2 regions of the Staphylococcus sp. GDH8C109P genome follow, and region 1 is predicted to be linked to the other one. Evidence: riboswitches for the same ligand, from Rfam matches in the RefSeq annotation. Region 1 holds a riboswitch; the other holds the start of a gene.

What was found. Region 1 has a riboswitch for lysine ahead of KA867_RS08700 (amino acid permease). Riboswitches for the same ligand answer to the same signal wherever they lie in the genome.
Positions count from the first base shown of each region.
Region 2: linked by a shared signal. The riboswitch ahead of KA867_RS05465 (aspartate kinase) and the one ahead of KA867_RS08700 (amino acid permease) in region 1 are both predicted to bind lysine.

Region 1 covers NZ_JAESMX010000015.1:21,624-38,298, forward strand. The annotation lists gene KA867_RS08675 (hypothetical protein) at 22-945, opposite strand; gene KA867_RS08680 (NUDIX domain-containing protein) at 958-1,569, opposite strand; gene rplT (50S ribosomal protein L20) at 1,816-2,172, opposite strand; gene rpmI (50S ribosomal protein L35) at 2,239-2,439, opposite strand; gene infC (translation initiation factor IF-3) at 2,468-2,995, opposite strand; ribosomal protein L20 leader region at 3,019-3,147, opposite strand; gene KA867_RS08700 (amino acid permease) at 3,213-4,700, opposite strand; lysine riboswitch at 4,910-5,082, opposite strand; gene thrS (threonine--tRNA ligase) at 5,142-7,079, opposite strand; gene dnaI (primosomal protein DnaI) at 7,422-8,345, opposite strand; gene KA867_RS08715 (replicative helicase loading/DNA remodeling protein DnaB) at 8,349-9,740, opposite strand; gene nrdR (transcriptional regulator NrdR) at 9,741-10,211, opposite strand; gene gap (type I glyceraldehyde-3-phosphate dehydrogenase) at 10,472-11,497, opposite strand; gene coaE (dephospho-CoA kinase) at 11,859-12,485, opposite strand; gene mutM (bifunctional DNA-formamidopyrimidine glycosylase/DNA-(apurinic or apyrimidinic site) lyase) at 12,501-13,373, opposite strand; gene polA (DNA polymerase I) at 13,389-16,019, opposite strand; gene pnpS (two-component system histidine kinase PnpS) at 16,203-16,675, opposite strand, start outside.
Region 2 covers NZ_JAESMX010000013.1:135,979-152,653, reverse strand. The annotation lists gene KA867_RS05535 (vWA domain-containing protein) at 1-126, shown strand, start outside; gene brnQ3 (branched-chain amino acid-like transporter carrier protein BrnQ3) at 248-1,591, shown strand; gene KA867_RS05525 (toxic anion resistance protein) at 1,870-3,003, opposite strand; gene KA867_RS05520 (5-bromo-4-chloroindolyl phosphate hydrolysis family protein) at 3,032-3,652, opposite strand; gene KA867_RS05515 (acylphosphatase) at 3,666-3,935, opposite strand; gene msaA (regulatory protein MsaA) at 4,267-4,572, shown strand; gene cspA (cold shock protein CspA) at 4,757-4,957, shown strand; gene lysA (diaminopimelate decarboxylase) at 5,126-6,391, opposite strand; gene KA867_RS05495 (alanine racemase) at 6,395-7,468, opposite strand; gene KA867_RS05490 (amidohydrolase) at 7,465-8,622, opposite strand; gene dapD (2,3,4,5-tetrahydropyridine-2,6-dicarboxylate N-acetyltransferase) at 8,845-9,564, opposite strand; gene dapB (4-hydroxy-tetrahydrodipicolinate reductase) at 9,587-10,309, opposite strand; gene dapA (4-hydroxy-tetrahydrodipicolinate synthase) at 10,306-11,193, opposite strand; gene KA867_RS05470 (aspartate-semialdehyde dehydrogenase) at 11,195-12,184, opposite strand; gene KA867_RS05465 (aspartate kinase) at 12,245-13,453, opposite strand; lysine riboswitch at 13,536-13,714, opposite strand; gene KA867_RS05460 (aldo/keto reductase) at 13,895-14,725, opposite strand; gene KA867_RS05455 (ABC-F family ATP-binding cassette domain-containing protein) at 15,338-16,675, opposite strand, start outside.

The DNA of each region.
Region 1 (16,675 bases):
ATAAGTTAATGATAAAACAACCTATTTTTCTTTATCTAGCGACACGATGAATGTAAGCACATGATTCGTTTCATCAAAACTTTCTAAACCGACCATAGATTTGAAATAATTTGTGTAACCTTCTATCCAAGTTTGCTTAGTTGCAATACTTTCAACATTTAATGGATAGAGTAAAATGGCATGATTATTCAGCAAGTGAAGTGCTTCCTCTACAAGTTGTGCTGCACCATCTTCTAGTTGTTTTAGTACATTAGGTATGATTTCAGTTTTAAATAAAGTTTGTTCTAATCCTTCAAGATTACGTGGAATCACATCGATTTCATATCCATATTTATGAATAGAAATCGTTTGATCATTTTTTGCAAATCGCAAGTATTCCAACATAATACTTACGACATTTGGCGCAAGTTCTAACGCGTTCAACAAATGGATGACTGTTTCTTGGTAACGATATTGACTATGGTCTATCAGCGTCAACATAATATTAACTTGTTCTTTAATTGTTAATGTATCAAAATTTTGTAGCATTTGAGCTGCATGTTCATTATGTTTATCAATTTGGCTTAATGCAAATTCCTTGATTGGAAACAGTTCCATTCTAGTTTTATGATCGTTAACTTCATCTATGATTTGGTTAATGATTTCGACAACTTCAAAATATTGCCCCAAGCCATTTAAGCTTTGTACATAGTAAATCATTAAATCATCATAATTGGACATACCTTGTTTTAATAAAATGATTGCTTCTTCACGTAATTCTAAATAATGTTCCATTTTAAAAAGCATCGCACATTTTAAAAGCGCCATTTGTTCATCAAGTTCGAATTGAGCTTCTAATGACTCAAACAAATCATAGGCTTGTGCTAAATTATTTTCATTAAAAGCTTGCTTAATTTCTCTAATCAACTTTTCTTTTGATCGTGGAAATGGAATGATATCAGACATTAATCAACACCTCTATTGTATTGCCTGTAAAATGAGTGCACTCCATGTTTCAAAGTCATCATAATTATCTATTTTATTATGATTGACCCATTTAATTTTTAAAGTGTCTGTTTCTTTTGCTTCTACATCATTACTATTAACATTTATCTTAAATACAACACCTAAATGAACTTCACCGACTTCATTTGTATCATCGTTGATAAAGCCTATGTATGCTAAATTTTGTGATTTACTTTCAGAAAGTCCTACTTCTTCATTTAATTCTCTCTGAGCATTCACTCTGAGCACTTCATTAATAGATTCGGCCCCTTTAACGTCATTCATATGTCCACCAACACCGATAGATGATTGCCCGTGTAAACGCGTTTCTCCACCACCAGCTAGACGTTCATAAACCAAAATTTCATCGTGTTCATTTTCTAATATACAATATGAAATAAGTTGTTTATAACTTGGATTTTCCTCCATATCACCACGACGTTTAATTTCATAATTCGATAATGTTTCAAAAATGTCTTGCCCTTTATTCGAATTTTTATCTAAAAATCCATTAAATTGATTATTTTCATTATCAAATAAAATTTTTCTTGGTACAACTGTAATCATTTCATCAAATTTAGACATTAGTTTCTCCTTCATGTGTGACTTCTTTGTTATTTTATCAAAACATTTAAGTATCTCAAAATAATACTAATGTCAAAGCGCTAACCAGCAGTGAAATTTTAATTATCACATATTCCAATCTCTGAGTTAAAAAAATAATTAATATATTGGTATTTGTTCAAGCACCACTATTTTAAAGTACTTACACATTGCCAATACCACATAAAAGCCTGAGACAATATGGTGTCCCAGGCTTTATTTTAAAAATTATTTTAAAGCTTCTTTAGCTTTAGCTACTAATTCACCGAAAGCTTTGTCATCTGAAATTGCGATTTCAGAAAGCATTTTACGGTTAACGTCGATATCAGCTTTTTTCAAGCCGTTCATTAATCTTGAATAACTCATATCATGTTGACGTGCTGCAGCATTAATACGTGTAATCCATAATTTACGGAAGTCACGTTTTCTTTGACGACGGTCACGGAAAGCGTATTGTCCTGATTTCATTACTTGTTGTTTTGCAACTTTGTATAATGTGCGTTTTGCACCGAAGTAACCTTTAGCTAATTTAATCGTCTTTTTACGACGAGCTCTTGTTACTGTTCCACCTTTTACTCGTGGCATAATAAATTCCTCCTTAAAATGTGTACATGTTTAATATTTTCGTTGTTTCTCACGCTAACTCGTCAATTATTTTTTATAAGATAATAATTGTTTTACACGTTTCATGTCTGATTTGTGTACTAATGAAGCTTTACGTAATTTACGTTTTTGTTTAGTCGTTTTATTTGCAAACATATGTGAAGTAAAAGCTCTTGAACGTTTTAATTGACCTGAAGCAGTTCTTTTAACACGTTTAGCAGCTCCACGGTGTGTTTTCATTTTAGGCATGATTCAATTCCTCCTGTATTATCTAATATTATTTTTCGTTTATTGGGTTAAGCATAATGAACATTTGACGGCCGTCCATTTTAGGTCTTTGCCCAATAGTTGCGATATCTTTACATTCTTCAGCGAATTTCTCTAAAACGCGTTGACCAATTTCTTTATGCGTAATCGCACGTCCTCTGAAACGAATAGAAACTTTACATTTATCGCCTTTTTCTAAGAACTTACGTCCGTTTTTCAATTTAGTTTGGAAATCATGTTCCTCAATTGTTGGACTTAAGCGAATTTCTTTAAGGTTGATAGTTTTTTGTTTCTTCTTCATTTCTTTTTCTTTTTTCTGTTGTTCGAATTTGTATTTACCGTAATCCATAATTCTTGCAACAGGTGGTTTAGCGTTTGGAGCCATTAAGACTACATCTAAACCTACTCTTTCAGCCATTTCTAGAGCTTCAGATTTTGATTTAACACCAATTTGTTCTCCATCTTGCCCTATCAAACGTAATTCTTTTGCGCGAATCTTTTCGTTAACTTGAGTCTGATCTTTTGCTATGGTTGACACCTCCAAGATTTTTACGAAATTATCCCAAGCAAAAAGAGCGAGTATATAATATACCCGCTCTTCTCTACACATGATATTTCCATGTATATATAGACCTGCCAACTGCGTTTAGCGTCGCTACAGGTGAGAAGCGGGAGCTTCTACTTGGTTCGTTTCGTATTCAATATTACCTATCTTAGCAACAATATTCATATAAGTCAACAGTTTATTTTAATTATTATTTAATTTCGTCCATATCTACATCTTGATGTAAGTTTACTTTCTCTAATGGAACCATTCGAGTTTTATAACGCAATTTATGATAAATAAAGAAAGCAAGAAATACTGGAATACCCATATACGTGATTACAAAACGATTTAGGTTAAATTCACCTGTTTTGATAAAATCAACATCTTGTCCAATTATGACTAACACACAAAGTATACCAGCAAAGATTGGGCCAAATGGGAATAATTTAGCTTTGTATTTTAATTTAGATTTGTCATAATTTTGTTTGTCAAATGCTTTTCTAAATCTATAATGACTTACTGCTATACCTACCCATGCGATAAAGCCAGTCATACCACTTGCAGCAACGATATATTCATAAGCGTCACCGCTCAAATGTTGTAATATAAAGATACCTACGACAATGATTGCTGTCGTGATTAGCGATACATATGGAACACCGTTTCTATTTGTTTTACCAAAAATTGGATAAGCTAATTTATCTTTACTCATAGAGTATAACATTCTCGTCGATGCATACATTCCAGAATTACCCGCTGATAATACCGATGTTAAAATAACCGCGTTCATAAATGAAGCTGCGAAAGCCAAACCTGCATTTTGGAATACTAATGTAAATGGCGAAGTTGAAATATCATCTCCACCGCCCATTAACGCCGAGCTATCATATGGTATTAACATACCGATTACAAAAATTGCTAATATATAAAAAATCAAGATTCTCCAAAACACTTGTTTAATTGCTTTAGGTACTGCTCGTTCTGGGTTTTCTGATTCACCAGCTGTAATACCGATTAATTCAGTACCTTGGAATGAGAATCCTGCAACTAAGAATACCCCTAGGATTGTTAGAAGACTACCATCTAATCCGTCACCAAGAATTGGCCCACCACCTTTAGTAAATGTGTCAAAACCTACGAATTCTCCACCCATAATACCTAGGATAGTAAGTAGACCAATTCCAATAAAGATAATTACTGTAACAACTTTAATTAGTGCAAACCAGTATTCACTTTCACCATATACCCTAACAGACAATGCGTTTAGTCCAAATATAATCATTAAGAACAAACAGCTCCAACTCCATGCTGGTATACCTGAAAGTGGTGTCCAATATTGAATCACTTGTGCAGCAATTGTAACGTCCGCAGCAACTGTAATAACCCAGTTGAACCAATAATTCCACCCCAAGGCAAAACCAAGAGAGGGATCAACGAAACGTGTAGCATATGTACTAAATGACCCAGACACAGGCAAATAAGTAGCCATTTCCCCTAAAGATGTCATAAGGAAAAATACCATTGCACCAATAATTGCATATGCAAGTAATGCACCCAAGGCACCTGCATCATGAATTGCACCGCCAGAAGTCATAAACAAACCAGTACCAATACAACCACCAATTGCTATCATGGATATATGACGATCTTTTAGTCCTCTTTTAACTCCATTATTTTGATTTCCTTCTTTTGCCATAGATGCTCCCTTTCTTTTAAACTTAGAGGCCAACTTACTATGCGATTATAATTATACTTTTATAGTTTTTATTAACATGAATATTTGAATATACATGTTATTTAATCAATTTGCTATAAATTTCCTGTTTTAGTATGAATAATAATCATTAACCTAAACTAAAATGGTTGCATACCTATTAGATATGCAACCATTTTAGTAATAGCATTTATATAGGTAGCACATCACATATGTGACAGTGCAGTCCCTTTCGAAAACTGACCCAACCAATAGCGCAAGTGGTCGCTTTTGGTTTCGGCATTTTTACCTTTCACAAATCCTACATACGCTCCAAATAGCTTCCGGATTGTTACTGATTAAAAACGCAACCTCTAACTCAATTTTTTTATTTTTTTATTTCACTAAGATTTAATATACATGATTTCAAGATTACTTTCAAGGTTATCTTTGTTTTTTCAATCTTATTTCATCAACTAAGTTCCAAATGAATTCATCTTTTTCAACCGTTTCTTGATCTTGAGAACCATATTTTCTAACATTCACTTCATTATTTTCCATTTCTTTATCTCCAACGACAAGTTGATAAGGGATTTTTTGCATTTGAGCTTCTCTAATTTTGTATCCCATTTTCTCATTTCTGTCGTCTATCTCGACTCTTACCCCTTGTGATTTAAGTTCATCTTGCAAATGTCTAGCGTAATCATAATGCAAGTCGACATTTACAGGAATAATTTCAACTTGTTTTGGCGCTAACCATGTAGGGAAAGCACCTTTAGTTTCTTCTGTTAAAAATGCAACAAAGCGTTCCATTGTCGAAACAACACCACGATGGATGACTACAGGTCTATGTTGTTCACCATCTTTTCCTATATATGATAATTCAAATTTTTCAGGTAGTAAAAAGTCTAATTGTGCTGTTGATAACGTTTCTTCTTTACCCATAGCTGTTTGTACTTGAACATCTAATTTAGGACCATAAAATGCCGCTTCACCAATAGCTTCTTCGTATGCTAAACCTAGTTCATCAACCGCTTCTTTCAACATGCTTTCTGCTTTGTTCCACATTTCATCATCATCAAAATACTTTTCTTTATCCTCTGGATCTCTGTAACTTAAGCGGAATTTATAATTTTCAAACCCAAAGTCCTCATAAACATCGACGATTAAATTAACAACCCGTTTGAATTCTTCTTTTATTTGATCTGGTCTTACAAAAATATGGGCGTCATTTAAAGTCATTCCTCTAACACGTTGCAACCCAGAAACAGCACCACTTGCTTCATAACGATGCATTGTACCTAACTCAGCAATTCGAATTGGTAATTCGCGATATGAATGTGGCTTATTAGCATAAATCATCATATGGTGAGGGCAGTTCATAGGTCTTAGCACCATTTCTTCATTTTCATCTAATTTCATAGTTGGGAACATGTCTTCTTGATAATGATCCCAATGTCCTGATGTTTTATATAAATCTACATTAGCCATCACAGGTGTATAAACATGATCATAACCCATGCTCACTTCTTTATCTACAATATATCGTTCAATTTCACGGCGAATTGTTGCACCATTTGGTAACCATAATGGTAACCCAGCGCCTACTAATTGATTATTTGAGAATAATTCTAGCTCTTTACCAATTTTACGATGATCGCGTTCTTTACGTTCTTCTAACATTTGTAGATGAGCTTTTAAATCTTTTTTATCGAAAAAAGCAGTACCGTATATACGTTGAAGCATTTTATTATCGCTGTCTCCGCGCCAATATGCACCTGCAGTTGATAAAAGCTTAAACTCTTTAATTTTAGAAGTAGACGGTACATGAACACCACGACATAAATCAGTAAATTCACCTTGCGAATATAAGGTAACATTTTCATCTTCTGGAATGGCATCTATTAATTCTAACTTATATGGATCATCTGCAAAAAATGTTTTAGCTTCGTCTCTCGAAACTACTTTTCGCTCTATAGGATAATTTTCATTAACAATTTGTTTCATTGTTTTTTCGATTTTTTCAAAATCATCGGATGACACACTTTCAGTCATATCAAAGTCATAATAAAAACCACCATCAATTACTGGACCTACGCCAAATTTCACATCTCCGTACAAACGTTTTAATGCTTGTGCCATTAAATGTGCAGTAGAATGACGTAAAACTTCTAAAGCTTCATCACTACCGGGTGTTACAATTTCAATTGCACCATCTGTTTCAATAGGGCTTGTTAAATCAATAAGTTGTCCGTTTATTTTACCTGCAACTGCCTTTTTTCTTAAACCTGGACTGATTGAATGTGCAATTTCTTCAGTAGTAATTCCTTTTTCAAACGCTTTCGCATTACCATCTGGAAAAGTAATATTTATTTGATCCATTTAAATTCCTCCTATTTATACTCGCCTTAAATCATAGCGAAAAAGACATAATTACAAATGTAAAAACAAAAAGACCCCATCCCTAAAAGGGACGAGGTCTTCGTGGTACCACCCTAATTAAAGTTATTTCTATAACAATGAAAAAACTTTACTCTACATAAGTTAACGGTCTTGAGCCGGATGTCGATTAAAACATCTATAATGAAGTAGTAACAGATAATGATACTTACCAAATTCTCATCATACATTGGTTCTCTGTGAAGTAATCATTTACCTATCATGTCTTCATTTTATTTCGCTTGATTTAGATTTAATTATATTATACAACATTTTTTTTATAATTCAATCGTTACGGTAATTTTTCCCTTCCAAAAAATATGGTATTGCTAAAGATTTAATTCTTTCCATAATTCTAGCTGCTTTTGTTTTTTCTGTACCATTACGCGTCACAGAAAGATGATATTCTAATTCTTCAAAACTTAGGTTAGAGCTAAAGAACGTTGGTAATTCTTGAACCATTCTATAATGTAATAATGGTCCAATCACTTCATCTCTCGCCCAAGGTGTAATTTCTTCAGCACCAATATCATCCAACATTAATACATGTGATTCACGTACCTTCGCGAGCCTTGATTCGAAACTACCATCTTTAAACCCGCCTTTTAAAGAGCGAATAAATTCTGGTAAATATACAATTGTAGAAGATACTTTTTCAACTTTTAATTCATTGGCAATTGCACCTAAGATAAATGATTTGCCTGTACCAAAAGGACCGTGTATATATAAACCTTTAACTTGGGGTGCTTTTTCTACTATTTTTTCACAAATATCCGTTGCTGCCATTGTGACATCTATGCGATCTCTCTTATCCATATAAATATCGCTTAACTTGGCATTTAATGTATCTCTTTGCATATGATGTGACGCAATTAAATGTGCATCGAATTTTTCCTCATCATGTTTAATTTTACATGGGCAAGGCAAGTAACGAATCTTAATGTGTTGATTTTCTACATATAATTCAGGTACGTGACCTTTAACAAAATTAGGGCAATCTTTAAAAGCATGACCATCATAATGTTTTTCTTGATCCTTATATTCTTGTAAAATATTCAAATCTTCATCAATCATCGCATTCGTCACTTCAGATTGATGAGATTCTAGAAATATCTTAACATCAGGATCATTGATAACATCTTTTTTTATCTTTTCAATGCGCTTACTTAAATCTTTAGAATCACCCATAATATGATTGAAAGACTTCATATATTACTCCTCCTTTCGCTTGCTATTTAATCGTTTCAACAGTGCTTCACGGTCTCGTTTTAATGCTTCATCCTCATCTGGAATAGTATGATTTTCTAAACTTTGGTTTTTCGTGTCTTTACTATCCCTTTCTTCTAGCCATTTAGGCGTCATTTCTCTAGAAACGAGTTGCTTAGGTTTATAACTACCATTTTTAGTTTGATTTGATTGATTGGATGTAGGTTGATTTACCTTTTTAGCATATTGATATGCTTCCTCTGCTGTTTTGATGCCTTTTTTTTTCCAATTTGATGCAATCTCAAAGATATAAGTTTTAGGAAGCTTCATATCTTCTTTTAACATTACAAATTGTAAAAGTATGTTAATTACACCAAAAGGTAGTTGTTCTCTTTCTATCAATTCTTCGACCATATATTTTTGTTGAGTCGTCGGTTCAGATTCTGACCACGAAGCAAGCATATCAATAGGACTGGTTTCATCTAATTGCTTTAACCAATGATTTGAATCACCTTTTGTATGATTTTTATTTTCCGTGTTGTCATCATTGATATAATTTGATTTTTTAGCATTTAATTTAGGAAGCTGCTGCTCATGCTCTATAAGATAATATGTTCTAGCGTGTTTACGCATCTCTTCAAAAGAAAGTTCTTGTGCACTAGTAATTGATTTTAAAATAATGCGTTTCATTGCTTCTGGTGTCAAACCATATAAAGTAGCAATTTGTGTGATTAGCGCTTTAGCTTCACCATCAATTATTTTAGTACTAATAAAATGATTTTGTAATAAATCATAAAGTACTTCAAAATCAAAATTCACGTTAGATAAATCAATGCCACTATAAGTTTCTTCACCTTCAATCATCTGTTCATCCTCAGTGAGTGCTTGGTTAGGAACTTTAAACACATCAGTAAATGTGCGTGTAACATCTTGGTACTGATTTAAATCAATAGACATTTGATCCTCAAAATGTGATTTTAATTGTAAGTAACGTTGCTTGCTTACTTGGCTATATAAATATACGGATAGCATAGGATCATTAAAAAATTGTTGTGCTGATGGTGGTTGTATGAGTTTGTATACAAAAGAAGAGTGTTGCTTAGAATGATGAGCAAAAGATTTTAATAAACCAATGCCTTCTAATAAATCCATTTCTTTCCTGAATTCAAGTAGATTTATTTTCAATTCATTCATAATAATATAATGAGTCAAGACAACATCTTGCTTAAATTCTACAAATTGATTCAAATAATGATACAAACCGATCGCATTTGATCCAATCATTGGCGTAAATAATCTATTTAGAATTTCTAAATGCTTATGGTTTAAATAAAAATGACGTAACACGTGAAAGTCATCTTGTGGTCTTAAACCATAATCATAGGATTGTAATCCCATTTAAGAATCACTCCGTTTGTTTTCTGCTAAAATCCCTTGCATTGATTGTAATAATTGATCAACATCTTTAAATTCCTTATAAACAGATGCAAAACGCACATAAGAAACTTGATCTACATGCATTAATAAGTTCATGACGTGTTCCCCAATTTCTCTTGAAGATATTTCAGCACGTCCTTCATCTCTTAGTTTCCACTCCACATTATTAGTAATATCTTCTAATTGTTGATAACGCACAGGTCTTTTTTCACAAGAGCGCACCAAGCCATTAAGTATTTTTTCACGCAAAAATTGCTCACGTGTACCATCTTTTTTTACAACGATTAACGGTCTTTTTTCAATATGTTCAAACGTAGTAAACCTTGTGCCGCATTGTTCACATTCTCTTCTACGTCTAATCGCATTTACTTCATCAGCATGTCGTGAATCTACAACGCGAGAGTGCGTTGAACTACATTTCGGGCATTTCATCGAATTACCACCCTCTCAATTTGATTACCATTCATTATACTATAAATCATTAAGTCACAAAAGAATGGGATTACACAATAATTTCATTTATCTATTTAGATTCACTGGTTCTTCATATTTAAAGTTAAAACCTCTCGTTAAAGTGAAAATATTATTTCACTTTAACGAGAGGTTTAGATATAAGATAACAATAAATTATTTTTCTTGATTAAGCAATTACAAAGCAATAACCATGTAAAACACTAACAATAATTGCACAATTAATTAACAACAGTTGATACATTACTTTTTAGTAATTGACCAATTTCTTCAGCGACATCAACAACTCTATTTGAATAACCCCATTCGTTATCATACCAAGCTATCACTTTCACTTTATTATCACCCATAATCATTGTACTTTGCGTATCGATAATGGCTGAATGAGGATTTGTGTTAAAATCCATAGATACAAGTGGCGCATCTTCAGTAGCAATCACATCTTCTAACGTATTATTTCTGAAAGCATCATTAACTTGTTCTACTGTCACATTAGTATCTAAATCAACTACTAAATCTACTAATGATACATTTTTAGTTGGCACTCTTAAAGCCATACCGTGAAGTTTTCCTTCTAGTTCAGGTAAAACTTCTTTTAATGCTTTAGCAGCACCTGTCGAAGTAGGAATAATACTTTCATTGCATGAACGTGCACGTCTTAAATCTTTATGTGGATTATCAATATTATTTTGATCATTAGTAATTGCATGTACTGTTGTCATTAAACCATTTTGAATACCAAATTGGTCATTAAGCACTTTAGCTACAGGTCCAATACAATTCGTTGTACAAGAAGCATTACTAAAGATATCATATTTTTCAATGTCCAATTGATCATTATTCACACCTTTAACAATCATTTGAACATCTCCACCTTTTGATGGTCCTGTTAACAATACTTTTTTAGCTCCAGCAGTAATATGAGCCACTGCTTTATCTCCATGATTAAATTTACCAGTAGCTTCAATTACAATATCTACATCTAGTTCAGCCCACGGTAAATTTTCTGGATTTCTGTCAGCTACAAGTTTAATTTCTTGTTCATCGACTTTTATACCATTCTCAATAGGTTCTACTTTTAAATCGTAGTTACCATGTGTTGTATCATAATTGATTAGGTGAGCAATTGTTTCCGGTGGATAGCTGGCATTAATCGCGACTACATTCATATTCTCATTTTTAAGCGCTATTCTTAATACCATTCTACCTATCCTACCCATTCCATTAATTGCAATATTTGTCGTCATTCGAAGCACCCCTCGTTTTAGTGTTATACTTTATGGAATTAGTATAACATAAATCGATAAATGAGAAAGCGTTTTCTTGAATAAAAATTTAAAAATCTTAAAACAGTTAAAATTATTGTTTTCTAAATGATTAATTTTTTATAAAATCATCATTTATTTCTTTGATATTTCAAACCTGTGATTTTTTGTGCATGCTTGCCTGATGATATGGTTCAATCCTGTAGTCTCTTATTCTTATTATTCCTCCATAATCTCCACGTTACAAAATCGCTATAAATGTATAAAAAAATCCCTCCAAAGTTTTCATTTATTAAATGTCCACTTTGAAGGAATTAAGTGCGTATGTTTTATTACACACATTTTATATTTCTTGCGAATGACCTGTTTCACTTTCAATGTAACCTTCATCTGTCAATAATTGTTCTAAATTTTGTTTTAAATCTAATTTAGAATCTCGATTATCGATGACATGATCTGCCATTCTGCGTTTTTTGTCTATGGATATTTGACTATAAACACGTGCCTTTGCATCTTCCATCGAAATATCATTGCGTTGCATTAATCTATCTATTTGGATACTTTCTGAAGTATAAACAAGCCATACTTCATCTACTGTATCTTGCAATTCATTTTCATAAAGTAACGGAATGTCCATAATTACATTATAGCCTTCTTTTAAAAACGCTTCTTTTTCTTGTTCCATAATGTTTCTAACAATTGGATGGACGATTTCATTTAATTCTAATCTTTTTTCGGGATAGTTGAAGACGATATCTCCTACATATCCACGGTCCATATTACCCTCTTCATCAATTGCTTCATCTCCAAATGTTGCACGAACTTGCTCAAGTCCTTCAGAACCTTTTTCAACAGCTTTACGTGATGCAATATCTGCATCTACAATTTTAAAACCATGTGCTGTTAACAATTCTGAAACAGTTGATTTTCCTGATGCGATACCACCAGTTAATCCAATAACTTTAGGCATAATTTCACTCTTCCTTCATTTTTGACAAACAGGACAGAAATGACTATTGCGTGTTGCAATAATTTGTGTCTCAATATCATTTCCGCACACTTTACATGTCTTTTGTTTATATACATTTAAGTATTGTTGCATTGTACCAGTACTTCCATCCGCATGACGATAATCTGAAATACTAGTACCACCATATTTTATACCCGCTTCTAACACTTCTCGAACATAATAAAATAACATTTCTTTTTCTTGATGATTTAACTCCTTAGATATACGTGCTGGGTGAATGCCAGCTCTAAACAATGCTTCGCAAGCATAGATGTTACCACAACCTGAAATCACTCTATGGTCTAGTATCATTTGTTTGATTGGTTTGTTTTGATACAATTTTTTATCAAACCAAGACATATAATGTGATAATGCCTCTTTCTCAAAAGGTTCTGGTGCGATTTCTAAAAATGATGGATATCCATCAAATGAAGCAACATTTCTAATCTCTCCAAATCTGCGAATATCTGAATAAACTAATAGTTTGTCATTATCTAATTTAAAAATTACATGCCAATGTTTACGATAATTTGGTGCACTAATGTCATCTAAATCATCCACAACAAAAAAACCACCAGCCATACCTAAATGACTAATAAGAATTCTTTGTGTTGAATTATTTTGAATATAAAAGACAATATACTTACTACGTCTTTCAATATTATTAATCGTGTAGCCCTTAGTAAAATTTTGGAATGTATCTAATGATAGACCTTTAATAATCGTTTCTTTTTGACTGTTTTTTCCTTCTATCACTTTATCAGAGAAAATAACATCCTCAATTTTTTGCCCTTGTACAAAAGTTCTTATTCCTCTTGTAACATGTTCAACTTCAGGTAGTTCAGGCACTATATTCCCTTCTTTCTATTTCGCGTCATACCATGTTTGTCCATAACTAGATTCAACTTTCAATGGAACATCTAACTTCAATGCATTATCCATTATTTTTTCAATGAATTTTTCAAAGTCATCTACTTCTTCTTTTGGTAATTCAAATATCAACTCATCGTGAACTTGTAATAATAGCTGAGCATGAAAATCTGTATATTTAACCTCGTTAGCAAAATGTACCATCGCAAGTTTGATAATATCTGCTGCGCTGCCTTGTATAGGTGTGTTCATCGCTGTTCTTTCAGCAAAACCTCTTAAATTAAAGTTTCTACTCGTGATATCTGGAATATAGCGTCTTCTGTGAAGCAGTGTTTCTACATAGCCTTGTGCTTTACAGTCTTTAACTATATCTTCCATATATTGTTTGACGCCAGGGAAACTATCTAGATAATCATCTATAAATTGTTTAGCTTGTTTTCTAGTTATACCTAAACTTTGGCTTAAACCATAGTCACTTATACCATATACGATACCAAAATTCACGGCTTTTGCTTGTCTACGCATTAAACTATCTACATTTTCAGGATCTACATCAAACACTTTTACTGCTGTGGCCGTGTGGATATCTTCATCATTGATGAACGCTTGTTTCAAACTTTCATCTTGTGTTATATGTGCCAATACTCTTAATTCAATTTGTGAATAATCGGCTGAAAATATAACGTTATTTTCATCACTTGATTTAAATGCTTTCCTAATTTTTCTACCTTCTTCTAAACGTACTGGTATATTTTGAAGATTTGGATCAATTGATGATAAACGCCCTGTTTGAGCCAATGTTTGATTAAAACGAGTATGAATACGATTATCTTCAGCAATCACTTTTTGTAACCCTTCAACATACGTCGATTGTAATTTCGCTAATTGTCTATATTCTAAAATATACGCTATGATTGGATGTTCCCCTTGCAACTGTTCTAACACGTCAACTGCAGTAGAGTATCCTGTTTTAGTCTTTTTAATCACAGGTAATTTTAATGTTTCAAATAATACGACACCTAATTGTTTTGGTGAGTTAATATTGAACTTTTCACCAGCAGCGTCATAGATGTTATCTATTAAGACATCTAATTTACTTTGAATTTCTGATTCCATTTGCTGCAATTCACTGATTTCTGTGTAAATTCCAGTTTCTTCCATTTCACTTAATATCTGTGCTAATGGTAATTCTAAATCATACAATAAATCGGTTTGATTATATTCATCCAATTGTTGTTGAATCTTTGGTTTAACTTGACTAATAGCATTGATAATAGACCCCACATAAGGATTTAATACGTCATCTTCAGGGACGTGTTTTTTCTTGCCTTTTCCATATATCGCTACACTTGATTGGACATAATGTTGACCATAGTTTGCTACCACAGAATTCACGTCATCAATTGTGCGTGAAGGATCAATAATGTAACTTGCTAACATCACATCAAACACAATATGTTTAATACTAATACCAAGTCGATGTGCAACAATATAAGATTTTTTGGCATCATAAACAATCTTTTCAGTTTTATCGTCTTCAAGCCAAGCAACTAATGATTGATTCTGAGTTAATTGTTCTGCATTAACTACAACATAATGTTGACCATCAAACAAACCAAATTTCAAAATATTATCCTTTAAGTAGTTGGCACCATCCAATTCAAAATGGATGGTAGCTGCTTCTAATGAGTTGAAATCAACGTTTGTAAAATCGTCTTCTATTTCAATATCCATGTCTTGCACTTCAGTTACATTATTTGAAGCATCCATCTGATCTAAGAGTTGATTGAATTCTAACTTTTTAAATAGTTCAATTTTATCCTCAGTATCTGAATGATCCGGTAATTTTGTATCCTCTAATGATACATCAATCGGGCTATCACAATTGATTGTTGCTAATGTTTTACTCATTAAAGCATCATCTTTACTATTTTCAAGTTTTTCTTTCAGTTTTTTTCCTGATACTTCATCTAGGTGTTCGTATACATTTTCAACAGTTGAAAATTGCTTTAATAGCTTAATTGCTGTTTTTTCACCGACACCAGCTACTCCAGGTATATTATCTGAAGTGTCGCCCATTAAACCTTTCATGTCGATAATTTGTTTCGGTGTTAGACCATTATACTTTTCAGCTATAAACGTCGGTGTATAATGATCGACGTCTGTCACACCTTTTTTAGTATAATAAATTGTTACATCATCAGTTGCTAACTGTGTTAAATCACGATCTCCTGTAATGATTATTGTTTGGAAGTTTTCTTGATTAGCTTGTTTACTTAATGTACCTATTATATCATCTGCTTCATAGTTTTCTAATTCATAACGTTTAATACGATATGCATCCAATAGCTGTCTCACGTATGGAAATTGCTCACTAAGCTCTGGAGGAGTGGATTGGCGTCCACCTTTATATTCACTATATTGCGCATGTCTAAATGTTGTTTTCCCAGCATCAAAAGCAACTAAAAAATGTGTGGGCTGTTCTTCTTTAATTATCTTTTCCAACAACATTGCAAAACCATAAACGGCGTTCGTATGAATACCAGCTTTATTTTGTAATAATGGTAACGCATAAAAAGCTCTAAAGCTCAAACTGTTTCCATCAATTAAAATTAATTTATTCAATATTTTAACCTCCAACACATATTTACTTTTCATTTTATCATAAATTATAGGACAATCCGTATTCATTCGATGACGTCGATTCAAATTGATTAAACATCTATTTTTATCGCACTTTACATTAACAAAACAAAACAATCGATTTAACCTTGACCACTTATGGTTAAATCGATTGCAAATTTTATTTTATTCAAAAAATGTGACTCTAAAAGTAGAACCTTTTTCCGGTTCACTAAACACGTTAATTCTACCTTGATGCGCTTCCATAATATGTTTTGTAATAGATAAACCTAGTCCAGTACCTCCAGAATCTCTACTACGTGCTTTATCTACACGATAAAAGCGTTCAAATATATGTTTTTGATCCTGCTGGCTAATGCCAATACCAAAGTCTTGAACTTCAAGCATGCGCTTATTACCTTCTTTAAAAACACGCACGATGACCTGTCCAGATACTTTAGAATAACTTATCGCATTCGAAAGTAGGTTAAGTGCTACTTGCGAAACTTTATCTTTATTCGCTTCAATAATAATATCTGGTTCAATTTCATTAACGATGGTAATATTTTTATTTTCTGCGATATTTTGCATATGCCTCAATGTTGATTCAGCAATTTCAGACAAACTTGTTGGCTCTGTTTCCAATTGTGTTTGTTGTT
Region 2 (16,675 bases), on a different contig from region 1:
ACAGAAGAAGTTGAAGAAACAATTCATAATATTTATGGTAACTATGCAATTTTCGTTGAAGGTGTAGAAAATCTACCAAGCCACCTTGCACCATTACTTAAAAAATTATTATTAAAATCTTTTTAGTACGTAATTTATTTATAAAATCACACATAAATTGAAATATTCAGAAATTTATATAGACGCATTCTTATAAATCGTGATAGAATAGTAAATATTATTTTATAGGCAAGAAGGAGAACGATTTATGAATAAAAATACATGGATTATAGGGTTTACACTGTTCGCTATGTTTTTCGGAGCAGGGAATCTTATATTTCCACCAAATTTAGGTTTAGATAGCGGCCAATTCTTTTGGCCTTCTATATTAGCATTTGCTTTGACAGGTATAGGATTACCATTATTAGGGGTAGTCGTTGGTGCTTTAGATAAACAAGGTTATATTGGTTCTTTAAATAAAATTTCGCCAAAATTCTCTGTTATATTCTTAATTATCATATATTTAACAATAGGGCCACTTTTTGCAATACCACGTACTGCATCAACGTCATTTGAAATGACAATTACACCAATTGCCCATACTAATAGCAGTTTAGCATTGTTTATATTTACAATTATTTACTTTTTAGTAGTTTTATATTTATGTATCAATCCAAATAAAATGGTAGATCGCATCGGTTCATTGTTAACACCTTTATTATTGATTACTATTTTAGCGATGATTATCAAAGGGTTTGTTGATTATGGTAGCAATTCACATAGTCAAGCAGCTGAAGCTTTCACTTCTAATTTTGCAGGATTTTCTCAAGGATTTACAAATGGTTATTTAACGATGGATGCTATTGCTGCTATCGCTTTTTCAATGATTGTAGTTAACGCGGTTAAAGCCACTGGTATCACGCATGCTAATAAAATTTTCAGACAAACACTATTAGCTGGTATTATTGCTGCAGTTGCACTTATGTTTATTTATATTTCTTTAGGATTTATAGGTAACCACATGGCTGTACCGCAAGAGAAAGTTGCAAGTTTAATTGCTAATGATCAAAATATTGGTACATATTTACTGACAACAATGGCAAGCACTGGATTTGGCGCTTTTGGGAAGTACTTGCTAGGTATTATCGTGGCACTTGCTTGTTTAACAACTGCTTGTGGATTGATTGTATCTGTTTCAGAGTATTTCAATAGAATATTCCCAAGAATTTCATACAAAACTTATGTTATCATCTTCACATTAGTGAGTTTTATTTTAGCAAACCAAGGATTAAATTCAGTGATTACGATGTCAGTTCCAGTTTTAAGTATTGTATATCCAGTAGCTATCACTTCAGTATTACTTATATTAATTGCACGTTTTGTTCCAACAAAACCAATTGCACAACAAATTCCTGTAGCAGTGGTTTCAATTGTTTCGATCCTTAGTGTGGTACATACACAAGGATGGATTAAATTAGGCCTTATTGATAACTTACCATTGAAAGATTATTCATTAGAATGGTTCCCAATTGCAGTTATCACTACAATTATTGGTTATATTGTAGCGCCATTGTTTAAAAAACAAGAAACGATTGTTTATGAAAAAGAATAATATAATCAAATAGCTAGGATATAGACATCCTTCATTAATAAATAAACGTCAATTTCTATTGAAATAGTAGAGAAATTGACGTTTGCTACATATTGGGATCGATTTATCATGCGAATCTTAGCGTATTAATGATGAGAGAAACGATTTTTGATTACAATTTAAGCCAATGCCACAACATACAAAATAAAATATTCAATTCAAGAAGTAAGCCTGTAAATGAATCATGGAAAGCATTCATTTACAGGCTTATTATGATGGACTTATATTTTAAATACTTTTTACTTTTCCTGTTTCATACCTAATAATTGATTCTTCATTTCTGTTTCTAATTGGTTTAATTCAGTTTCTGCTTGTCTACGTTTATTTCGACCTTGTTCTTGAATTTGGAGCGTTTGTTCAATCGTATCAATAATATCTTGTTGTGTTGTTTTTAAAGTTTCAATATCAACGACACCACGTTCATTTTCAGTAGCTGTAGCAACTGCATTTTGTTTTAATAGTTCTGAATTTTTGAGTAACAAATTATTTGTTGTATCTGTTACAGCTTTCTGGGCAGAAACTGCATTGCGTTGTCTCATTAACGTCAAAGCAATTGACATTTGATTTTTCCATAAAGGAATGCTCGTTAAAATGGAACTTTGAATCTTTTCTGCTAATGCATGGTTTACATTTTGAATCATTCGAATTTGAGGTGCTGTTTGTATAGCAATTTGTCTGGATAGTTGTAAGTCATAAATGCGTTTATCTAATCTATCTATAAACTGTTCCATATCTGATACAGCTTGAACATCCATTTGATTACCTGTAGATTCAGCTTGTGCGTTTAATTTAGGCACATCTTCCTGCTGTAGCATTTGTTGCTTTCTTTTAGCCGCTTCAATATACAGTGTTAATTCATCAAAATACGCTTTATTTAAATTATACAATTCATCTAGCATTCCTATATCTTTATTTAAATTATTTTTATGTTTGTCTAATTCAATAGAAATACGATCAATTTGAGAACCAACAGATTGCATTTTTGAAAAAATTTCATTTACTGATGCTTTTGTTCTTCTAAAAATACGTTTTAATTTCGATTGATTTTCTGGATTTAACTCATCAGGGTTTACAGATTTAAGTTTACTCATCAATCCATTTAAGGACTCTCCAACAGGACCAACATCTGTAGTTTTCACCTCATTAAGAATACGGTGAGAGAATTGAGACATATCAGATTGTGCAGTAGTACCATAATTTAATAAGCTATCATTATCCATTGGTTTTATTTGTTTACTCAATTCATCAATTTTCTGTTGATCTTCTTGAGTAAATTGTTTTGAGCTGTTGATAATTTCTGATTCATTTGCTGATTGTTCATCTATATATTTATCCAATGGATGCGAATTTAAAAAGTCTTGTTCTCTTACCATTTAATTTCACTCCATTTCTTCATGTAATTTACTTATGCCTTTTTTGTTCAATTTTATTTAATTCCATTTCTATATCTAGTTGACTATAATCTTCTTCATTAATTCTCTTTAAGTCCGCTACTAAAGTTCGTTTAACTTCATCTAATGTGATGCGAGTTTGTGCTAACTTTTGCTTTTCTTCTTCAGATTTTTTTGGAGATTTTGCTAATCTCGTATAAGCTTCAATGAGATTCAATGCATTATCAATATGAGAATAGAAAAAACTTTCTACTTTAAAAAACATTCTCGGTTGTTGTTTAACAGCAAAGTAAATAGCTCGAGATAATCTATATATTTCATTTACTTGTCTAAAATCTTTGATTGATCTCACATTAACAAAAGATTTTAAAATTCTTCTTATCTTGTCTTGAGCATTGTTTAATTGGCTATTTACAAAATGATAATCTCTTCGTGTTAAGCCAATTTCATTTAAATATTTTCTAGAAGTTAAACGCTGCGTAGGGAAGTAGAATGCTATAAACGCTAATGCAGAAATAAGAAAATCAAAAATAAAATTTAATTCTAATGCAAATATACTAGAAATCCACGCGATAACTGCTATTGGAAAAGCAATAATGGTCCCATAAATTCGCGAAATATTATATCTCAAACTTCATCTTCCTTTATAATGTACTAAATTTTTTCCATGATGGGTTCGTTTCTATTTCTTCAATTTCATAATCTTCAACTTGAGAAGCAGGTGAAGCACCCTCAATGATAGCGTTAATAAATGAAGTTAGTGATGACTCATCACTTTGGGCGTAAATTTCTACATAATCAGATATATTTTGAACAGTACCCACAACATTATATTTTCTCGCTATCTTCTCGGTATAATAGCGAAAACCAACGCCTTGAACTATACCGAATACTTTAATGTGTTTGCATTGCATATAATCACCTCTTATTATCATTATACGAAATTTTGTCATACAAAACTAATATTTTTGTCTGAACACCAATTGTCTATCCGTCAAAAGTATGAAACAGATAACTTGATTTTGTGTATGATACAGTTAAAATATTACACATAGCTATTTTGCAATATCATTTGATTATCGATGAATAACTGTATTTTTTAATATATTACTTACATATAGCTAATATGTGCAAATAAATCAAAATGAACATAATAAATCAAACTTAATATAATGTTGAGAATGAACGAAAACTGTGTTTGACGAAGTTAAAATATGAAGTTGAAAGTGAAAGGGTGTAATTTACATGTGGACAGTTGCAAAGATTCGAGCTGATTACGAAGGCTGGTGGTTATTTAGTGACTGGACTGATCATATCGTAGAACAATATCATTTTGAAAACTATGAGAAAATGCTAAATTACTATCAATCAATCATTGAAAATAGTAAAAAGCATTATGATAATTTCCTCGTTGGTAAATACAATATTCATGCATTTTATAATAATTGTGAATTAGGATTTTGTGAAGATTGTGATGAAGATTTACAGATTTTTTATAGTTATATTGTTTTAAATAATAATGATGTTTATTATAAATTACCGATTGTTTAATAAATTGTTTTTTCATAATTGCATTGCATTTTCAGCTATTATGGCTTATAATATGAGTCAAGCAATTGTTTTATTCCATATTGCAAAGAATATTGTAAGACAGATTTACACTGTGAAATTGTATTTTTTGTAATATGCGAATAATGCATATTGAATGAATATTAGTCTTGGAGGTTTCACATTTATGAAACAAGGTACAGTAAAATGGTTTAACGCTGAAAAAGGATTTGGTTTTATCGAAGTAGAAGGAGAAAACGATGTATTCGTACACTTCTCAGCGATTAACCAAGAAGGTTACAAATCATTAGAAGAAGGTCAATCAGTTGAATTTGAAGTAGTTGAAGGCGACCGCGGTCCTCAAGCTGCAAACGTTGTAAAACTATAATATAGATTGCAATATTGACTATAAAAAGAACCTTGTTAAAGGTTCTTTTTTAATATATAAATTAATAAATTGTAACTTAAAAAGCTCTTTTTAAAGTGAATACTCGTAAATCGGGTACTTTAAAAAGAGCTTTTATACATATGATTGGTTCTTTATAACACTAACAAGTTATTTTGTATCATTTATGATTAATTGTCGCAATGATTGTCGTTTTATAACTTCTCTCGCTTTACTATCTTTTAAAAAGAATACTGATGGTTTTTGCATTTGGTTATAATTAGAAGCCATGGAATAATGATAGGCACCAGTTGATAATACTGCTAGATAGTCACCACACTTAACTGTACTAGGTAACTTAGCATCTTTAATTATTATATCCCCAGACTCACAAAGTTTACCTGCAATTGTTACAGTCTCATCTTTAGGCTCATTCCTATTAACTAACAACGCTTCATACTGTGCATCATATAACGCAGTACGGATATGATCACTCATACCACCATCTACCGATACATATTTATTAACATTGGGAATCTCTTTGATTGTGCCAACTTCATATAATGTTATACCAGCTTCTCCAACAATGGATCTTCCAGGCTCTATTCCAATTTCAGGAAGAGGGTAGTCAAATTCAGTTGAAAATTGTTTAATTGCATCAGAAATTTCAGTAATACCTGTTTCGATAGGGAAACTAACATCACCCTCAACATACTTAATACTGAAGCCACCACCCAAGTTAATCAGCTCAACATTTATAGCATTTTCTTTTAACCATTGAATTACTATTTTTGCAGTTTTAATCATTGCTTCTGTGCCTTCAATTTGTGATCCTACATGAAAGTGAACGCCTTTTAATTTTAAATGTTTAGTGTTTTTTACTTTTTCAACTGCTTGTATTGCTAACCCATGTTTAATGGACAGACCAAATTTACTATCTTCCTGACCAGTTTGAATAAATTCATGGGTATGTGCTTCAACACCAGGGTTTAAACGTAATACAACATTAACCGTTTCACTCGCATACTTATCGATGAGTTCTATTTCTTCTAATGCATCAATAACGATGTAACCAACTTTACTTTCCAATGCATACTGTATCTCATGTTTTGTCTTGTTGTTACCATGAAAGTGTATATGCTGTGGATCAAAACCTGCCTCCAATGCTGTATACAGTTCTCCTTCAGATACTACATCAAGTTCAAGACCTTCTTCTTGTACTAATTTCACCATTTGTAGACAGGTAAATGCTTTAGAAGCATATGAAATGTTATAGTTCAATCCACTTTTCTGAAAAGCAGAGTGAAATCGTTGCATTTGTGTTCTGATTTGCTCTTCATCATAAACAATCGTAGGGGTACCGAAACTTTGTGCTATTGTTTTAAGACTTGTACCTCCCATTGTTAATTCGCCACGATCATTATATTCTACTACCATAATTTATCTATACTCCTTTATTAGTGAGTCATGATTCATTGCACTTAATTGTTCAGAATTCGCGCCAACACCTTTAAATGTAAACTCATCAACACGAATATCATTATTATATAATATTACTTCGTCTTGTGCATGCACGTTGTGATCAACTTCAACAAACATATGACTCATCATCAACGCACGAATAGGGTAACGCTTGCCATTGATAAGTGCCTCATGTTTTGCTCTTGATTTAAGAATACCATCTCCATAGCCAATATCAACTACTGCTAATTTTGTATGATTATATTTAGCTTCAAATGCAAAACTATAGCCACAATAATCTCCTTTATTTACTTCACGAATTTGGATGACATTACCTTTTACAGTCAAAGATTGTTCAATAGCATTTACATCAATCGATTGATAAGGTCTAGAGCCGTAAAGCGCAATACCGACTCGCGCATGTGTATGATTTTCAAGTACACCGTGTTCTCTATAATAGCTTGCACTGTTTTGTGCATGTATCATATCAAAGTGATAACCTTCGTCTATTAATGTGCTAACAACATCTAACCAAGCCTGACGCTCTACGTTATATTCAGATACATCAAATTCATCAGCATATCCAAAGTGGGTCCATAAACCAGTGATATGCATTTTATTTTTATTTGCATTTTTCATATGATGATGTATCACTTCTCTTATTTCATCAATATTTTTCAAACCTGAGCGGTGAAGTAAATTTTCAAATTCTAAATGCACTCGAATACCTTGTAAATCTTCAATATGTTCATAATAGAAGTTTAATGAGGGCAGGGTCATTTGAATCTGATAATCTCGCACTTTATCAAATTCATATACCGCATTCATTAAGAAAATTGTTGCATCAGGGGCTAATTGTCTAATGCGAACTGCTTCTCTTAAAGATGTCGTACTAAAGGTATTAATACCTGCTTTTAAAAATTGCTGTACAGCAAATTCCAATCCATAATGATAAGCATTATTTTTAACTACTGCCATAATTTGATTATTTTGGATTACTTTAAGCGCATTATTGTAAAATCGTTGAGCATCAACAGACCATATTGCTGTCATTGTGTTTCCACCTCACTATAGGATTTTAAAATCGCTTCATAATAATCTACAATTTTAATTAACATATGTTCATTAAAATTTAAATGGGCAGTATGCAAACCTGTTACAAAACCATTTGACTCGTCTCGTACACCGACAAAAATAAAATAACTAGGTGCAAGTTGACTATAAAAGCTAAAATCTTCGCCAAATAAATACGGTGTAGGCTTGTCTACTATTGTTAAGTCGGCAATATTCAGACCATTTTCAACATGTTTACGTAATTCAGGTGAATTATATGTTGGTGGATAGCCTTCTTCAAATTTCACTTCACAATCAACATCAAACAATAATTTTACACTTTCGGCAATTTTGTTCATTTGCTGTTTAACAGTTTCCAAATCATAGACATCATAAGTTCTAATTGTACCTTCTAAATAGCCATTGCTAGGAACTGTATTTATGGCTTCTCCAGCTTCAAAATGACCCATGTGTACAATATTTCTCTTTAACCCATTTAAATGGAATTGTTGTATCTGACCAACTTGACTTAAAACATGCTGCAGTGCTTCTCCTGCAGAATGTCCTTGCTCTTTGTCCGCAACATGACTTGATAGACCAGTTAAATAAAAACGATATTCTGTGGCACTTGCTGTAATTTCTTCATCACGAATCACAACTCGACCTTCATCTTCAAAAGGCATTACGTGAATACCAAATATAGCTTCGATAGGGTATTTATCAAAAGCGCCTGCACGAATTAAACGGTTTGCGCCACCTCCAGTTTCTTCTGCTGGCTGAAAGATAAATACAATATTTTGAGGTAGTGTACCTTGATCTGCCATAGATTTACATCGTTTAACAAATAGCATTAATGCAGTTGTATGTCCATCATGCCCACATGCGTGCATAACATTATCAGTTTTACTACGATACGGGACGTCATTCTCTTCATAAATAGGTAAGGCATCTATGTCCGCACGATAAGCAATCGTATGATTACCATTACCAGGAAGATAGGCAATCAAACCCGTTTCCAGTGGGCGATGATATTCAATACCAAGATCATCTAAAAATGTTGCAATATATTTAGTCGTTTCAAATTCATGGAGGCTTAATTCTGGATGTTGATGTAAGTGACGTCTGTGGGTTGTAACAAATTCTAACTCATTCATTAAAATCAAATCCTTTTAGTTATTGTAATATGTATAGGTATAAAATAATGCTCAATTAAGACGATTTATGTATAAAAAGGAGGTTAGACGATTTGCATAGTTACATATTGATATTCACATTAAAATAAATGTGTATATATCAATAATTACATGTTATTTCGTCTAAAACCTCCTATAAATATTAAAATTTCAGTTTTTATTAATTATCTATTTAATTTGAAATTAATCATTTAATTTTCTTAGTGCTGAAACAATTTCTCTTTTTGAATCTTCAACTTCACTTGTTTGCTTAATCACTTTTGCTGGTGTTCCAGCAACTACAGAACCAGCAGGAACATCTTGTGTAACGATTGCACCAGCTGCAACAATAGAACCTTCTCCAACACGAACACCTTCAAGTATCACTGCATTTGCACCAATGAGTACGTCATCTTCAATGACCACTGGTGATGCACTAGGTGGTTCAATCACGCCAGCTAATACTGCACCAGCTCCAACATGGACGTTTTTACCTGTAGTAGCACGACCGCCAAGTGTTGCGTTCATGTCTACCATAGTTCCTTCACCAACAACAGCACCGATATTGATAGTAGCACCCATCATAATCACTGCGCCATCTTCAATCGTAGCTTGTTCACGAATAAATGCACCAGGTTCTATACGTGCATTCGTATTGGTTAAGTCTTTTAATGGAATTGCTGAATTACGACGGTCCATCTCAACTTCTAATTCATCAATCACTGATTGATGATTTTCATAAAATTGCTTCCAATCATCTGCTTCACAAAAAATTACCTTAGAATCAGAACCACCAAACACTTTAAAGCTGTCAGGTAAGGTTACATTGTCAAACTGCCCATTCACATAAACTTTAAGTGGTGTAGATTTCTTTGCATCACTTATATATTGAATGATTTCTTCTGCCGTTAAATGTTGTACCATAATTTAATTCGCTCCTTAAAAGTTATAAATTATCAAACGTATAAAATGCATTTGATTTATTAATTAATTTTTCTGCTGCACCAATCGCTCCATTAGCAAAAATATCTTTTGATTGAGCACGGTGGGTGATTTCTATTGTTTCATCAGTACCTGCAAATAAAACATCATGTTCTCCAACAATCGTACCACCACGTATTGAGTGAATACCAATTTCATCTTGTGAACGCTTTTCATTTATTTCATGTCTGTCGTAAACTGGTGTTGTCTTTTCACGTAAGGACTCAATTACATCATAAAGTTTTACTAATGTACCACTAGGTGCATCCACTTTTTTATTATGATGTGCTTCTGTAAGTTCAATGTCAAAATCTTGAAGTAGGGGAACAGCAGCCTCCAAAATTTTAGTTAGTGCGTGAACCCCATAACTCATATTTGCACTGAAAAATACTGGCATTTCACTACTTAATTCTTTTAATTTTGCAATAATTTTTTCTTTTTCCCCAGTTGTTGCGATAACTAATGGCAAATTAAATTCATCATTTAACAAAGGCAACAATAACTCTGGATTTGAAAAATCGATTGCGACATCAGCATCTTTAACGTCTGAAATACGTTGGAACGTTGGATAAGGGTATGATTTTGATGGGTTAGGTACAATCACACCTTCAATTTGATGTCCTTTTTCTTCAGCTAATCTTGCTACCCTTTGATTCATGGCTCCATAGCCTATTAACACAATCTTCATGTATTGTCACCTGCTTTAAATTGTTCGTATGCTTGCTCTAACGTTTGACGTTCTGCATCTTGAAGCTTCACTAATGGAAGGCGTACTTCATAATTACCAAACCCTTCAACCGCTGTTAATGCTTTGATTGGAATAGGATTGACATCAACAGCTAGTGCATCTAATAGGGTTTGAATTGGTTGAAATTGTGAATTGATATCTTTTCCACTTTGCTTTGCATCGAATAAAGACTGAAACGCATTAGGAATGACATTTGCTGCAACAGAAATGACACCGTGACCACCTTTTTCAAAATATTCAACCACATTATCATCATTACCGCTGTACAAAGCAAAGTTATTTAAATCTAAACGTTTTTTCAATTCATCCATATATTCAAAATCATTAGTAGCATCTTTTAGCGCTACAATATATTCATTATTACTTAATGTTTCAACTGTTTCTGGATTAATAGTCATATTCGTACGCGAAGGTACATTATACAAAATGACAGGTAATTTTACTGCGTTAGCTATTGTTGTAAAATGTTCAATCAATCCACGCTGATTTGTTTTATTATAGTAGGGCGTAATCAACATAATACCATCTGCGCCAATTTCTCTCGCACGTACTGAAGCTTGGATAGATTTTTGAGTATTATTTGTACCCGTTCCAGCAATAACTGGTACTTTACCATCTACATAATTCACAACTGTCTCCAACACTTGATCTTTTTCTTCATCTGTTAAAGTAGGATTTTCAGCTGTTGTACCATTAACCACGATACATTTCGCATTATTTTCTAATAAATATTTCACATGTCTTCTAAGCGCATTTAAATCAACTTCATTATGTGTAAACGGTGTTGTTAGAGCAACACCTACACCTTCAAAAATATGTCCCATTTTATTTTACTCCTTTCAAACTCATTACTTGTTCTAGAATTTGTACTGCATTTAAAGCTGCACCTTTTAGTAAATTGTCTGAAGTACACCAAACATGGAAAGTATTATCTAATGAATCATCTCGACGAATTCTACCAACAAAAATTTCATCTTTGCCAGTAGCATTAACCGCTAATGGATATTCATTTTGTTCTGGATTATCAATAAGAACAACGCGTTGATCATTGTCAAAGAGTTGCTGAATCGCTTGAACTGAACTTTCACTTTCAAGCGTAACGCCCATATGCACACTGTGACTATCTTGAACAGGCACACGTACACAAGTTGCTGTTACTTTTAAATCATCATCTTTTAAAATTTTTCTAGTCTCATCAATCATTTTTTGCTCTTCTTTTGTATACCCATTTTCTAAAAAACTATCAATATGTGGTAACACGTTATTATAGATAGGGTGAGGATATGCTTCCGGCGCTTTGCCATTCGCACCTTCAGATAAGTCTTGTCTACCTTTTACACCAGATCCTGAAACTGCTTGATATGTTGTATAAGCTACACGATCTAAACCAAATGCTTCTTGTAATACCTTTAAAGGTACAACCGATTGAATAGTAGAGCAATTGGGATTAGCGATAATTTTTCTGTTTAAAACAGGTTCATTAACTTCAGGTACAATTAAATCAATGTCATCTGCCATTCTCCATTGACTAGAATTATCAATAACAATGGCACCAGCTTGTTCAAAAATAGGGGAGAAGTGGGCACTTGTACTTCCACCGGCACTCATTAAAACATAATCATAATGTTCACTTGCAGCCTCTTCAGTTAATTCTTTAACAATATACGTTTTGCCTTGGAATTCAATTGCTTCTCCTGCTGAACGTGCTGAAGAAAATAATACTAATTCATCAAACGGTATATTTTTACGATCTAATGTTTCCAACATTTTTCTTCCTACTAAACCAGTTGCGCCTGCTATTGCTAATTTTGTCATAGAATATACACTCCATTTTCATTTTTATAAAGTTTTTAAAATTAATTATTTTTAGAAAATTCAGATATCAAAAGTTTGATATAAAGCATGAACTGCACGTTCACCATTTTCGGAATCTATTACACATGAAATACTAATTTCTGATGTGGTGGTTTGATAAAAAGCAATATCATTTTCAATCAATGTAATAAATGCTTTTGAAGCAACACCAGACATATCTCGCATACCAGAACCGATTAATGAAAGTTTAACGTATCCTTCGTTAATCTTGAAGTCTAATGCATTAAACCTTTCTTTTAATACATCTAAGATGTTTGTTATTTGAACAGCGTCTGTATCTTTTATCGTAAAAGACATTTGCAATCCTTCCAAATTAATGATTTGAGAAATCATATCCACATTGACTGAGCCTTCTTCTAAATGATTGAATAAATCCGTCAATAATCTATTGTCCGGTAGGGGATAACTAATTGTAACATGTAACATGTGTGTATCTAATGCTACACCAGTAACTGCTTTTTTTTCTAATAATTCTGCTTGTGACATAATCCATGTTCCTTTCACATTTGATAAAGTTCTTCCTAAATACAGTGGGATGTTATAATTATTTGCTAATTCCACGCTTCTAGTTTCAAGTACACCTGCACCTAAAGCGCTCATTTCCATCATTTCCTCGTAAGATACATATGCTAATCGTTTCGCATCTTTGTAAACCCTTGGATCTGTCGCATACACACCGTCTACATCGGTATATATCTCACAAGTCGTTTGATTACTTGCAGCTAAAGCTACAGCAGTCGTGTCTGAGCCACCACGACCTAAGGTGGTTATTTCTAATTCATCATTAATACCTTGAAAACCTGCTATCACTAGTACATCATTGTTTTCAAAAGCTTGTTCAAATGTACTAGGATTGATTTCAGCAATTTTACTTTTCAAATGATGACCAACCGTTTTAATTCCTGCTTGATATCCAGTCATCGCTTTTGCGTTTACGCCGATATCGTTTAATACCATCGACAAATAGGAAACGGTCTGTTGTTCACCGGTTGTTAATAGCAAGGCCAATTCTTGATCTTTGGGTGTCGTAGTAAGCGTTGAAACATTAGCCATAAGCTCATCTGTTGTTTTTCCCATTGCACTAACGACAACGATAAGTTGTTCGCCTTCATCAACTCTTGTTTTTAACATGCCTGCTATATTTTTAATTTTAGTAAAATCACTTACAGATGAACCTCCAAATTTCAAAACACTTCTTTCCAATTCCATATCCTCCTCATTTGATAGGGGAGAATCACAGTGATATAAAAAAAGAACAAGTCCGGAATGCGAACCTGTTCTATAATTTATATACAAGTGATGCACTCCATTATTTTAAAATAATGACAGACTCTTAGCTCTTAACCATAAAGTCCAACTTGTTATAAGCTGCTATTATAACTGTTTCGGCATCTCACCCTTTCAAAATTAGCTGCTAGCAGACAGGTTCTTCTAAAATTTACTCATGATTGATGCGCCTCATCAAAACTTATTTAATTTTGTTTATGAATCATATTATACATATGCTTATATATACTGTAAACCGCTTTTACAAAGTTTTTTAAATTTACTGAAAAATCAAACTGTTTTATTAACGTTTTGCTAAATAAGTGTAATTGTATATTTTTAAAAATTTAAATATTAATATATCCAAATGTATGAACTATTAATTTAAAATTCTTCATAAGTGGCTGGATCTTGGTCTTTACGTCTGCCATCTGTACGTGTTAGTGCATTGATTTGCTCAATATCATTACTATCAAGATAAAAGTCAAAAATATCTATGTTTTGCAGTTGTCTTGATACAGTTGTAGATTTCGGAATAGGTACAACACCATTTTGAATATGCCATTTTAATATAACTTGAGGAATGGTTTTGTTATGTTTTGTAGCAATTTCGACAAGATTTTCATCATCAATAACACTAGAAGCACGACCTAATGGGCTCCATGCTTGAGTAACAATTCCTTTGGATGTGTTGTACTGAACTAATGCTTCTTGATTGAAATACGGATGTAATTCAATTTGGTTTACAGCTGGCAAAACACCCGTTTCTTGTTGTAGTGTTTCAATATGTTCTGGTAAAAAATTACACACACCTATTGATTTTATTAAGCCTGCTTTTTGTGCTGCAATCATTGCTTGCCAAGCTTCAACATATTTACCTTGTTTAGGATTAGGCCAGTGAATTAAATATAAATCAAGATAATCAACACCTAAGCGATAAATTGATTCCTGAATTGCAGTCAGTGCATCATCGTAAGATTGATAACGTCCAGGCAATTTTGAAGTAATCATAATTTGATCTCGTGAAACACTGCTCATCTCGATTGCTTTACCAACTGTTCCTTCATTTTCATAATTATAAGCTGTATCTAATAAACGATAACCTTGTTCTAATGCATTCACAATCGCATGTGCACCATGAGCACCATTTAACTTATATGTACCAAACCCAATTTGAGGAATCACTTGTCCATCTAACATATTTAACTGTTCCATTTACATACCTCCATAACGATATATGCTTTTGATTATATAATGCATAACCATTTATGACTAATATTTAGACTTCATAGTGAAGACAAATAAACTGATATATATCAATATCTCAGTTTCAGAACGTAGACAAACCTTTTGCGCCGATTTGCGAAGGGTTTATCTATTGTCTATTTATATAGCTTTTTCAAAATAGTAGGGGGATTTCAGACCATTATTGGCCATTTTACTAACCATATTGCCATTTTTAAAAGATTCATGGCAACACAAATTAGCATGGTATCCATAGAAACTTTGTCATTCAGAGACTATATTTAGTGTGATATTGGCAGTGATTTGGGCCGACTCCTGTGGGAAGCGCACTAGCCGAAGACTACAAGCTACGGCAGCGGTCGCGGAAAGCGTGCACAAAAAAACTGTCGACAAAGTCGGAGACTTTGTCGACAGCCTGAGCTAAGATATATTAATATCTCAGCTTCAACATATAATTTCATCCACTGATGATAATTTTCATATATGCTTAATAATGCTATTTGCAATCTAAGATCCACCATTGAAATATCCAATACTTTTAATCTAGGTGATGACTAATATAGTTCTATATTTTTAATGGTCTTATTTATTTAAAACGCCAGTTTCTTGTAAATAAGCTTCATATGATATTTCTTTTGATAAACCACCAGTAGGATTTAAGTCAATTACTCGATTCGCGATTGTGTTGATAAATTCAAAGTCATACGATGTGAAAATCATTGAACCTTTGAAATTTTTCAAACCATCGTTCACTGCAGTAATACTTTCTAAATCTAAATGGTTCGTTGGTTCATCTAGTAATAGAACATTCGCACTAGATAACATCATTTTGCTTAACATACAACGCACTTTTTCTCCACCAGATAAAACACTCGCTTTTTTCTTAACTTCTTCACCGCTAAATAACATGCGGCCTAAGAAACCTCTTAAGAATGTTTCAGTTTGTTCGTCTTCAGGCGCATATTGACGTAACCAATCAACAAGGTTCATATTTACACCTTCGAAGTATTCAGAGTTATCTTTAGGGAAGTAACTACGTGAAGTCGTAACACCCCATTTTACAGTTCCTTCATCTGGCGTCATTTCACCAGCTAATATTTTGAGTAATGTCGTTTTCGCAATTTCACTATCTCCAATTAAAACTGCTTTATCATTAGGATTCATTGTAAATGAAATATTATCTAACACTTTATTACCATCTATCGTTTTTGATACATTTTCTACAAATAGTAAATCATTACCGATTTCACGTTCTGGTGTGAATTTCACATATGGGTAACGACGTGAAGAAGGTTGAATATCATCTAGTTCAATTTTTTCTAGTTGCTTTTTACGGCTTGTTGCTTGTTTAGATTTAGATGCATTTGCAGAGAAACGAGCAACGAAATCTTGCAATTCTTTAATCTTTTCTTCTTTTTTCTTGTTTTGCTCTTGTGCCATTTTCATTGCTAATTGACTTGATTGATACCAAAAATCATAGTTACCTACGTATACTTTTATTTTTCCATAATCTAAGTCTGCAATATGTGTACATACATTATTTAAAAAGTGTCGATCATGCGATACTACAATCACTGTATTTTCAAAATTGATTAAGAAATCTTCTAACCAACTTATCGCAGGGATATCTAAACCATTGGTCGGTTCATCAAGTAGAAGTACATCAGGTTTACCAAACAAACTTTGTGCTAATAATACTTTTACTTTTTGGTTATTTTCTAATTCAGCCATTTTTTTATCTTGTAAATCTGCAGATATACCTAAACCAGATAATAAAGAACCTGCATCTGCTTCGGCATTCCAGCCGTCCATTTCAGCAAATTCACCTTCTAATTCTGCAGCTCTGATACCATCTTCATCACTGAAATCCGGTTTCATATAAATTTCATCTTTTTCTTTCATCACTTCATATAGACGTTC